2 regions of the Bradyrhizobium sp. HKCCYLRH2047 genome follow, and region 2 is predicted to be linked to the other one. Evidence: predicted binding sites of a transcription regulator. Region 2 holds the regulator's gene; the other holds the start of a gene.

Region 1 (5,476 bases), on a different contig from region 2:
AAGATCTTCTTGCCGGCCTCGAGATTCCATTCGCCGCCGTACCAGGCAATCACGATTCCCGCGAACTGATGCGCGCGGCGTTTCCCGGCGCTGCTCATGAGCAGTCGGCGCCACTGAACCAGCATGTGGAACTGGCCGGTCTCGATCTGCTTCTGCTCGATTCCAGCGTGCCCGGCCATCCGCATGGCGAATTGGACGAGGCGAGTCTACAATGGCTCGATGCCAGGCTGTCCACCTCCAGCGAAAGGCCGGCCCTGCTGTTCCTGCACCACCCGCCATTCACCACCGGCATCTGGCACATGGACCGGCAGAACCTGCGCAATGCCGACGATCTCGCGGCGATCCTCGCGCGCCATCCGCGGGTGCAACTGATCGGATGCGGTCACGTTCATCGCGCGACGCTGACCCGGTTTGCGGGCATTCCCTGCACGATCTGTCCAGCGCCGAACCATGCCGTCGCGCTCGATCTGGCCGAGCTGCGCCCGCCATCCTTCCGGGTCGAGCCGCCGGCCTTTCACCTTCATGCCTGGTTTCCAGGACCGGGCTTCGGAACGGTCGTCACCCATCAGGTGCCGATCGGCGATTTCGACGGGCCGCATCCGTTCTTCAATCAGGACGGCTCGCTCATCGACTGAGCGCGCACGGGGGAGTAGCGGACGTCTGGTCTAGCTCTCCACCTCGAACGTCACGCGCTCCGCGGCGAAACGCGAGCGCTTGCTGACGAGCGGCGTCCCGTCGGCATCGACATCGGTGCTGTCGACCACCAGCACCGGACGGCCAAGCGCGAGGTCGAGCCGCGCGGCGTCGCTCGCGTCGGCGATCGCCGCCGTGATTCTGGTCGCGCCGCGGCGATAGTCGCGAATGCCGTAATGGGCGAGCAAGGCGGTCATCGAGCGCACCGACGCGAAGATGTGGCCGGCCTCGGGGAAACGCTCGGCCGACAGCCAGGATGTGCTCACGCAGATCGGCGTCTTGTCGGCGAGACGCAGCGCCTCGATCCGCACCAATGGTGCGCCCGTCTTCAATCGCAGCTCGCGCGCGAGCTCGCGCGTCGCGGGCTCTTCGGACGCTGCGATCAGCTGTCCACGCGGCTCGCGCCCGCCGGCCCCCACGATCTCGGAGAACCTGGTGCGCGATCTCAGAGGATATGACAGACGAGGCGCTTCGACATAGGTGCCGCTGCCGCGCTCGGCGCGCACGAGGCCGCGCTCCGCCAAGGTCGCGAGCGCGCGACGCACCGTATGACGGTTGACGCGATAGGTTTCGGCGATTTCGGTCTCGCCGGGCAGGCGCGTTCCGGCCGCGAAGCGGCCGTCGGCGATGTCGCGCTCGATGCCGTCGGCCACCCGCCGCCACAGCGCCACGCCCGAGTCGGCGCCTTGCATGCTCATCCACGGCTCTCCGCTGTCCGGCCTGAAATCACGCCCATGTCATCAAACAGTCATGGCGCTTCGCTACGAAGTTGTCTATTAACATAGACAACTTCGAGACGGCAAGATCGGGATGACGATGGACGGCGAGACCACGATGCAGGACCGGCGCAGGGCGGCTATGCGGGTATTGGCGCATGCCTCGCATGCGGACATCCGCGCCAGGCTGAATGACCTCGCGGTGCCTGAGTATCGCGATCTTCGTCCGGCGGAGAATGGCCTGGTGATGCTGCGGGGACGGATCGGCGGCGACGGTGCGCCGTTCAATGTCGGCGAGGCGACGGTGTCGCGCGCCGCGGTGCGGCTCGAGAGCGGCGAGGTCGGGTTTGGCTATGTGCTGGGACGTGACGCCGACAAGGCGCGCCTGATCGCGCTGTGTGACGCGATGATCCAGTCATCAAGCCATGTGCGATCGATCGAGACGCAGGTGGTCGCACCGTTGCAGGCGCAGATGCGTGCATCGCGGGCCGACCGCGCGGAGCAGGCTGCGGCCACGCGTGTCGATTTCTATACGATGGTGCGAGGAGAAGGCTGATGGGTGCCGCCGCTTCCGATCTGCAGCCCGGCTTCGCCGACAATGTGCTGTCCGCGCAATCCACCTTCCGTATCGTCATGGAGGCCATGGCGCGTCCGGGAAGCGTGCGACAGGTCGAGGGCCATGTCGGCCGGCCGTCGTCGTTGATGCCTGGTGCCGCCGCGATCGCGTTGACCCTGTTCGATCACGATACGCCGATCTGGCTTGATGCTTCGCTCGCCGGCACGTCCGAGGTCGGCGCCTGGCTCAAGTTTCACACGGGGGCGCCGATCGTCGCCGACGCGGCGCTCGCCTGCTTTGCGGTCGCGGCGGATCCGGAAACGCTTCCCGATCTGACTTCATTCGCGCTCGGCAGTGCCGAATATCCCGATCGCTCGACGACGCTGGTCCTGCAGGTGCCGGGCTTGTCCAGAGGTCCGGCGTTCGAGCTGCGTGGTCCGGGCATCGACGGGACGACATCGTTCCGTGCGACGGTCGCGCCGACTGACCTGTTCGAGCGGCTGTCGATCAATGAGAGGCTGTTTCCGCGTGGTGTCGACGTCGTGCTGGTCGATGGCTCGTCCATCGTCGCCATCCCGCGAACGACCCGGCTCGTTTCCGCAGGAGAGTGAGGCATGTATGTTGCCGTCAAGGGTGGCGAGCGCGCCATCGAGAACGCGCACCGGCTGCTGGCGCATGAGCGCCGGGGTGATCGCGATGTGCCGGAGCTGTCGCTGGCGCAGGTCTCCGAGCAGTTGGGGCTCGCCGTCGATCGCGTGATGAGCGAAGGCTCGCTGTACGATCGCGAGCTCGCGGCGCTGGCGATCAAGCAGGCGCGCGGTGATCTGATCGAGGCGATCTTTCTGGTGCGCGCCTTTCGCGCGACGCTGCCGCGCTTCGGCGCGAGCGAGCCGGTCGATACCGGCGCAATGCGGGTGCAGCGGCGTGTCTCGTCGACCTTCAAGGACATTCCCGGCGGCCAGGTGCTCGGGCCGACCTTCGACTATACGCATCGGCTGCTCGATCCGCAGTTGGCGGCCGGCGTCGAGCCGGAGCTGCCGGCCCGTGCCGAGGCGCCGAATGCGCCGACGCCGCGTGTCACCGATATTCTCGGTCAGGACGGACTGATCGAGCCGTCGCCGCAAGCCGAGGTTGGCGCGCCGGTCGGCGATCTCACCCGTGATCCCCTGAGCTTTCCCGCCGACCGCGATCTGCGGCTGCAGAACCTGGCCCGTGGCGATGAGGGCTTTCTGCTCGCGCTCGGCTACTCGACCCAGCGCGGCTATGGCCGCAACCATCCCTTCGCCGGCGAAATCCGCTTCGGGGACGTCGAGGTCGAGTTCGTGGCCGAGGAGGTCGGCTTCGCGGTGCCGCTCGGATCGGTCGAGCTGACCGAATGTCAGATGGTGAACCAGTTCAAGGGCTCGGCGACCGAGCCGCCGTGCTTCACCCGCGGTTATGGCCTCGCCTTCGGGCAGAGCGAGCGCAAGACGATGTCGATGGCCCTGGTCGACCGTGCCCTGCGGGCGCGCGAGCTCGGCGAGGACATGGTTGCACCGGCGCAGGATGAGGAGTTCGTGATGTCGCACTCCGACAATGTGCAGGCGACCGGGTTCGTCGAGCATCTGAAGCTGCCGCATTATGTCGACTTCCAGTCCGAGCTCGGCCTGCTGCGCAAGCTGCGCCGGGAGTTCGCCGAGGCCAATGCCGCTCCCGAATTGAAGGAAGCTGCGGAATGAACGCACCGACCTACAACTTCGCCTATCTCGACGAGCAGACCAAGCGGATGATCCGCCGCGCCATCCTGAAGGCGATCGCGATTCCCGGCTATCAGGTGCCGTTCGCGAGCCGCGAGATGCCGATGCCCTATGGCTGGGGCACCGGCGGCGTGCAGGTCACTGCGGCCATTCTCGGTCCCTGCGACGTGCTCAAGGTCATCGACCAGGGCTCGGACGATACGACCAATGCGATCTCGATCCGCAAGTTCTTCGCCAAGACCGCGGGTGTCGCCACCACGACCTCGACGGAAGCGGCGAGCGTCATCCAGACCCGGCATCGCATTCCCGAGGCGCCGCTTCACGAGGGGCAGGTGCTGGTCTATCAGGTGCCGATCCCCGAGCCGCTGCGCTTTCTCGAGCCGCGCGAGACCGAGACCCGCCGCATGCATGCGCTGGCCGAGTATGGCCTGATGCACGTCAAGCTCTATGAGGACATCGCGCGCTTCGGTCACATCGCGACCTCCTACGCCTATCCGGTCAAGGTCAATGCGCGCTACGTGATGGATCCGTCGCCGACGCCGAAGTTCGACAATCCCAAGATGGACAATTGCCCGGCGCTGCAATTGTTCGGCGCGGGACGCGAGAAGCGAATCTATGCCATTCCGCCGTATACGTCGGTCGTCTCGCTGGATTTCGAGGACCATCCGTTCACGCGTTACAAGTTCGACGCGCCCTGCGCGCTGTGCGGCGCGGAGGAGTCCTATCTGGACGAGATCGTGACCGACGACAAGGGCAGCCGCATGTTCGTCTGCTCCGACACCGACTATTGCGAGGGCCGCCAGGCATCCGGACATTGTGGCGCGCAGAGCGTCCCCCCGCACAAGGAGAGCGCCCATGGCTGAGATGATCAGCGCATCCGATCAGCCGCTGCTCGTCGCGGACGGGCTCGCGAAGAGCTACGGCCGGCTGGCAGCCTGCCGCGATGTCTCCTTCGTGCTCTATCCCGGCGAGGTGCTCGCCATCGTCGGCGAGTCCGGCTCGGGCAAATCGACACTCTTGCAGATGCTGTCGGCGCAAATGGCGCCGACGTTGGGCCGCGTGTCCTATCGGATGCGCGACGGGGTGCTGCGCGATCTTGCCGGCCTGGGCGAGGCGGAGCGCCGTTTTCTGTTCCGCACCGATTGGGGCTATGTCCATCAGGACCCGGCGCAAGGCCTGCGCATGGCGGTCTCGGCCGGCGCCAATGTCGGAGAGCGGCTGATGGCGGTCGGCTGGAATAACTATGGTCGGATCAGGCAGACCGCCTCGTCCTGGCTCGAGCGCGTGGAAATCGACGTCGCCCGCATCGACGATGCGCCGCGGACCTATTCCGGCGGCATGCGGCAGCGGCTGCAGATCGCGCGCAATCTGGTGACCGAGCCCCGGCTGGTGTTCATGGACGAGCCGACCGGGGGCCTCGACGTCTCAGTGCAGGCGCGCCTGCTCGATCTGATGCGCAGCCTCGTCAACGAGCTCGGCCTCGCCGCCATCGTCGTGACCCACGATCTGGCCGTGGCGCGGTTGCTGTCGCACCGCGTGATGGTCATGAAGGAGGGGCGGGTGATCGAGACCGGCCTCACCGACCAGGTGCTCGACGATCCGCGCGAGCCGTACACCCAGCTCCTCGTGTCCTCGATCCTGCCGCCATGATGCAAGAGTCCAACGCGATGACCGTGATGATCGATGTCGAAAGTGCAGAGAAGACCTTCACCATGCATCTGCAGGGCGGCATCTCGCTGCCCGTGGTGCGCGGCGTGTCGTTCCAGGTCAGGTCC
Region 2 (5,476 bases):
CAAGATGGCCGAGGAGCTCGACTACATCCCGATGCCTGACAGCGTCGTGAAGCTGATCGAGAAGACCTGGTCTGCCGACATCAAGAGCTGAGCTGGACGTATCGAAAATTCCCCTCTCCCGGCCGCCGGGGGAGGGGTGCTACCGGGGTTGAGGCGTGTCCAAGGAACAGGGGGCGGAATTGGCAGAGATGGCGGTTCAGACCGAAGTCGGCGACATCGCGGCTGCTGCCGGGCCCTACGACCGGGCGCGCGCGCTCAGTGCCTTCAAGCTTGGCGACGTCACCTTTTACTGGATCACTCGGCTCGCCGCGATCTCGGTCCTGTTGATCCTCGGCGGCATCATCATCTCTCTCATCATCGGCGCCTGGCCGGCGATGAAGGCCTACGGCTTCGAATTCCTGTGGACGCGGCGCTGGGCGCCGTCGGCCGATCCGCCGGTGCTCGGGGCGCTCGGCCCGATCTACGGCACCCTGGTCACGTCCTTCATCGCGATGCTGATCGCGATTCCGGTGGGTCTCGGCATTGCGATCTTCCTCACCGAGCTGTGCCCGCAATGGCTGCGCCGTCCGATCGGCATTGCGATCGAGCTGCTCGCCGGCATTCCCTCGATCATCTACGGCATGTGGGGCTTCTTCGTTCTGGGCCCGTTCCTGGCCTACACGTTCCAGCCGTTCATGATCAATCTCTGCTCCGGCATCCCGGTGCTGCAGGACATCTTCGCCGGTCCGCCGTCCTATCTCAGTCTGTTCAACGCCTCGCTGATCCTGGCGATCATGGTGCTGCCCTTCATCACCTCGATCTCGGTCGACGTGTTCAAGACCGTCCCGCCGGTGCTGAAGGAAGCGGCCTACGGGGTCGGCTGCACCACCTGGGAGGTCGTGCGCAGCGTCGTCATTCCCTACACCCGTGTCGGCGTCATCGGCGGCGTCATGCTGGCGCTGGGTCGTGCGCTCGGCGAAACGATGGCGGTGACCTTCATCATCGGCAACTCGTTCCGGATCTCATCGTCGATCTTCGCGCCGGGCACCACGATCTCGGCCGCCATTGCCTCTGAGTTCCAGGAGAGCGACGGCCTGCACCAGTCGAGCCTGATCCTACTCGGCCTGCTGCTCTTCGTGCTCACCTTCTTCGTGCTGGCGAGCGCGCGCCTGATGCTCATGCGGCTCCAAGCAAAGGCGGGAAAATAAGCCATGTCCAGCGCAGATTCGCTCACCGCCGATACGCCGGTCAATCCGATCTATGCGCGCCGACGCCGCAGGGACATCGTGATCCGCGGCCTCTGCGTCGCCGCCGCGCTGTTCGGCGTCACCTGGCTGGCGCTGATCCTGTTCACGCTGTTCTATAACGGCCTCGCCGGCCTCAGCCTGCAAGTGTTTTCCGCCGACACCCCGCCGCCGGGCTCGAGCGAAGGCGGCCTGCGCAATGCCATCGTCGGCTCTCTGATCATGACGGTCATCGGCGTCGGCATCGGCGCGCCGCTCGGCCTGTTCGCCGGCACCTATCTGGCCGAGTACGGCCGCAACGACCGCCTGACCTCGGTGATCCGCTTCATCAACGACATCCTGCTGTCGGCGCCCTCGATCATCATCGGCCTGTTCATCTATGGCGCTGTCGTGGTGCCGATGGGCGGCTTCTCGGCGCTCGCAGGCTCGCTGGCGCTGGCGGTCATTGTCATCCCCGTGGTGCTGCGCACCACCGAGGACATGCTGCTGCTGGTGCCCAACCCGCTGCGTGAGGCGGCCTCGGCGCTCGGCCTGCCGCGATCGCTGGTGATCCGGCGCATCGCCTATCGCGCGGCGCGCTCGGGCCTGATCACCGGCGTGCTGCTGGCCACCGCCCGCGTCGCCGGCGAGACCGCGCCCTTGCTGTTCACTGCGCTGTCGAACCAGTTCTGGAGCCTCAGCCTCTCCAAGACGATGGCCAACCTGCCCGTCACCATCAACAACTTCGTCCAGAGCCCCTATGCCTATTGGAAGCAGCTGGCCTGGAGCGGAGCCCTTCTGATCACTCTGGCCGTGCTCGCCCTGAATGTCAGTGCACGCATTCTCGGCGCCGAGAGGAACGCAAAATGACCGACCTGTCCGTATCCGTCAGCCAGCCCAATCCCGCCGCGCTGAACGGCAAGGTTTTGCCGGAAGCCCCCGCCAAGGTGACCGCGCGCAACCTGAACTTCTATTACGGCGATCACCACGCGCTGAAGAACATCAACCTGTCGCTGGGGACCAACCGCGTCACCGCGTTCATCGGCCCGTCCGGCTGCGGCAAGTCGACCCTGCTGCGCATCTTCAACCGGATGTACGATCTCTACCCGGGCCAGCGCGCCGTTGGCCAGCTCATGCTGGACAACACCAACATCCTCGATCCCAAGCTCGACCTCAACCTGCTGCGTGCCCGTGTCGGCATGGTGTTCCAGAAGCCGACGCCGTTCCCGATGACGATCTACGAGAACATCGCCTTCGGCATCCGGCTGTATGAGAAGATCTCCAAGTCGGAGATGGACGACCGGGTCGAGAAGGCACTGCGCGGCGGCGCGTTGTGGAACGAGGTCAAGGACAAGCTCAACGCTTCGGGCCTGTCGCTGTCAGGCGGCCAGCAGCAGCGGCTGTGCATTGCGCGCACCGTGGCGGTCCGGCCGGAGGTGATCCTGTTCGACGAGCCGTGCTCGGCGCTCGATCCGATCTCGACCGCCAAGGTCGAGGAGCTGATCCAGGAGCTCGCCGAAAACTATACGATCGCCATCGTGACGCATAACATGCAGCAGGCGGCGCGCGTCTCCGACAAGACCGCCTTCATGTATCTCGGCGAGCTGATCGAGTTCGACGACACCAGCAAGATCTTCACCTCGCCGAGCGATCGGCGGACCCAGGATTACATCACCGGCCGGTTCGGCTGACGCCGACGACATTGACTTCAGGAGATCATCATGGCCAGTGAACATACCGCCAAGGCGTTCGACAGCGATCTGCAGGATCTCACCCGGCTGGTGTCGGAAATGGGCGGCCTCGCCGAGCGTCTGATCGTCGATTCCGTCGATGCGCTGGTGCGGCGCGACATCGCACTCGGCCAGAAGGTGGTCGCCACCGACGCCGAGGTCGACAAGCTGCAGCGCATCATCGAGGAGCGCGCCGTTCTTACCATCGCCCGGCGACAGCCGATGGCGGTCGACCTGCGCGAGATCGTCGGTGCGATGCGGGTCGCCACCGATCTGGAGCGCATCGGCGATCTCGCCAAGAACATCGGCAAGCGCGTCGCGGCGCTGGAGAGCGACTTCCATCCGCTCAAGCTGATCCGCGGGCTCGAGCACATGACCGACCTGGTGCAGTCGCAGGTCAAGACGGTGCTGGACGCCTATGCCGCGCACGATTTGCCGGCGGCGATGACGGTGTGGAAGGGCGACGAGGAGGTCGACGCCATCTGCACCTCGCTGTTCCGCGAACTCCTGACCTACATGATGGAGGATCCGCGCAACATCTCGTTCTGCATCCATCTGATGTTCTGCGCCAAGAACATCGAGCGCATCGGCGATCACGCGACCAACATCGCGGAGACCGTCTTCTATATGATCGAAGGCCAGCAGATCATGGACAAGCGCCCGAAGGGCGACATGACGAGCTTCGCATCGACGATCCCCGGCAACTGAGAGAGACGGTTCTGACATGGGCGCCCGAATTCTGGTGGTGGAGGACGAGGAGGCGCTGACGACGCTCCTGCGCTACAACCTCGAGGCCGAAGGCTACGAGGTCGAGACGGTGGCGCGCGGAGACGAGGCCGACACACGGCTGAAGGAGCGCGTTCCCGATCTCGTCGTGCTCGACTGGATGCTGCCGGGCCTGTCCGGCATCGAGCTGTGCCGCCGCCTGCGGGCGCGGTCCGAGACCCGGCAATTGCCGATCATCATGCTCACCGCGCGCGGCGAGGAGAGCGAGCGCGTGCGCGGCCTCGCGACCGGCGCCGACGACTACATCGTCAAGCCGTTCTCGGTGCCGGAGCTGCTGGCGCGCGTGAAGGGCCTGCTGCGGCGGGCGAGCCCGGAGCGGCTGGCGACCGTGCTGTCCTATGGCGACATCGAGCTCGACCGCGAGAAGCGCCGCGTGGCGCGCTCGGGACGGCCGATCGATCTCGGCCCGACCGAATACCGCCTGCTCGAGTTTTTCCTGGAGCATCCCGGCCGCGTGTTCAGCCGTGAGCAGCTGCTCGACAGCGTCTGGGGCCGCGACATCTATATCGACGAGCGCACGGTCGACGTCCATATCGGCCGCCTGCGCAAGCTGCTCAATCCGGGCCGCGAGCAGGACCCGATCCGCACCGTGCGCGGCGCCGGCTATGCGCTCGATGATCGCTTCGCCAAGAGCGAGCAGGTGTAAGGGGCGATCGGGCGTGAGGATGAAGCAGGTGTGAGGCGCGAGGGGGCCCGATTGAGGAGATCGCGGTCCGCTTTCGGCCACGCCGCCGCCGTCTTGATCGTGTCTGCTTCGTGGCCCGTCACGATGTTTCGGTCCCAGCGGACGCCCTTGATCAAGATCATCATCATATCTCTAGCCGTGCTGCTCGGCAGCGCGGCGGGCGCCGCGGCCGCCGAGCTCGAAGACGCGGTCGCCGCGGCGGGAAACGGACAGCACGCCGCGGCGATGCGCCGCCTGCTGCCGCTGGCCGCCAAGGGCGATGCGCGGGCGCAGTTCGACGTCGGCTTCATGGAGGCCTTCGGCTGGGGCCAACCGCGCAACCCCGCCGAGGCGCTGGCGTGGTATCGCAAGGCCGCCGATCAGGGCCTCGCCGTCGCCCAGCATTATCTCGGCATCGCCTATGTCAACGGCGAAGGTGTCGCGAGCAATTATGGCGAAGCCGGCCGCTGGTTCAGCCGCGCGGCAGCGCAGGGCTTCGCCCAGTCGCAATACATGCTGGGCCTGATGCTGCTCGACGGTCGCGGCGTGAAGCAGGACGTCGTGCAGGGCTACGCCTGGCTGGTGATGGCGGGTCGCAGCGGCGTGCGATCGGCCGGCCGCGACGTGCAGAGGGTCAAGCTGACCGAGCCGCAGCGCGTCCAGGCCCAGAGCGCCATTGCGGCCTGGCGGCCGAAGCCGGAATCGGCGGAGGCGGGCGTCGCCGCTCCGCGTCCGGAGCAACTGCTCGGGCTCGACCGCCACATCGGCGAGGTCGTCGATCCCACCTCGTGGCCGGCGTCGTCGATCGGCGTCGTCACCGTCGCGCAATACTCGACCGGCGGCTGGTGCACCGGCACTCTGGTCGCGCCGCGCGTCGTGCTCACCGCCGCGCATTGCGTGTTCAACGGCGTCGCGCAGGTCAGCCCCGGCAATGTCCGCTTCCTGGCCGGCATGAACAGGGGCACGCCGGCGGCATCGTCGGTCGCCGACAAGCTGATCGTGGCGCCGGACTTCGTCCCGACCCGGCACGACAGATGGTCGCTCGACCGCTCGCCCGCCGATTGGGCGCTGATCGTGCTGAAGGATGCGCTGCC

Evidence for each region. The regulator PhoB, encoded in region 2, activates phosphate uptake and scavenging genes when phosphate is short. The targets are predictions, from matches to a motif close to TGTCATNNANCTGTCAT.
Region 1: phnF (phosphonate metabolism transcriptional regulator PhnF) is a predicted target of PhoB. The motif match lies at 1,429-1,445, and genes of this name have one in related genera.

The regions. Positions count from the first base shown of each region.
Region 1 is NZ_JBNPUM010000003.1:132,547-138,022, forward strand. Features, by position in the region: gene ACQR1D_RS07915 (phosphodiesterase) at 1-635, shown strand, start outside; gene phnF (phosphonate metabolism transcriptional regulator PhnF) at 666-1,391, opposite strand; gene phnG (phosphonate C-P lyase system protein PhnG) at 1,510-1,965, shown strand; gene phnH (phosphonate C-P lyase system protein PhnH) at 1,965-2,576, shown strand; gene ACQR1D_RS07935 (carbon-phosphorus lyase complex subunit PhnI) at 2,580-3,683, shown strand; gene ACQR1D_RS07940 (alpha-D-ribose 1-methylphosphonate 5-phosphate C-P-lyase PhnJ) at 3,680-4,564, shown strand; gene phnK (phosphonate C-P lyase system protein PhnK) at 4,557-5,351, shown strand; gene phnL (phosphonate C-P lyase system protein PhnL) at 5,369-5,476, shown strand, end outside.
Region 2 is NZ_JBNPUM010000008.1:215,231-220,706, forward strand. Features, by position in the region: gene pstS (phosphate ABC transporter substrate-binding protein PstS) at 1-91, shown strand, start outside; gene pstC (phosphate ABC transporter permease subunit PstC) at 189-1,187, shown strand; gene pstA (phosphate ABC transporter permease PstA) at 1,191-2,072, shown strand; gene pstB (phosphate ABC transporter ATP-binding protein PstB) at 2,069-2,893, shown strand; gene phoU (phosphate signaling complex protein PhoU) at 2,924-3,640, shown strand; gene phoB (phosphate regulon transcriptional regulator PhoB) at 3,657-4,364, shown strand; gene ACQR1D_RS20420 (trypsin-like serine protease) at 4,512-5,476, shown strand, end outside.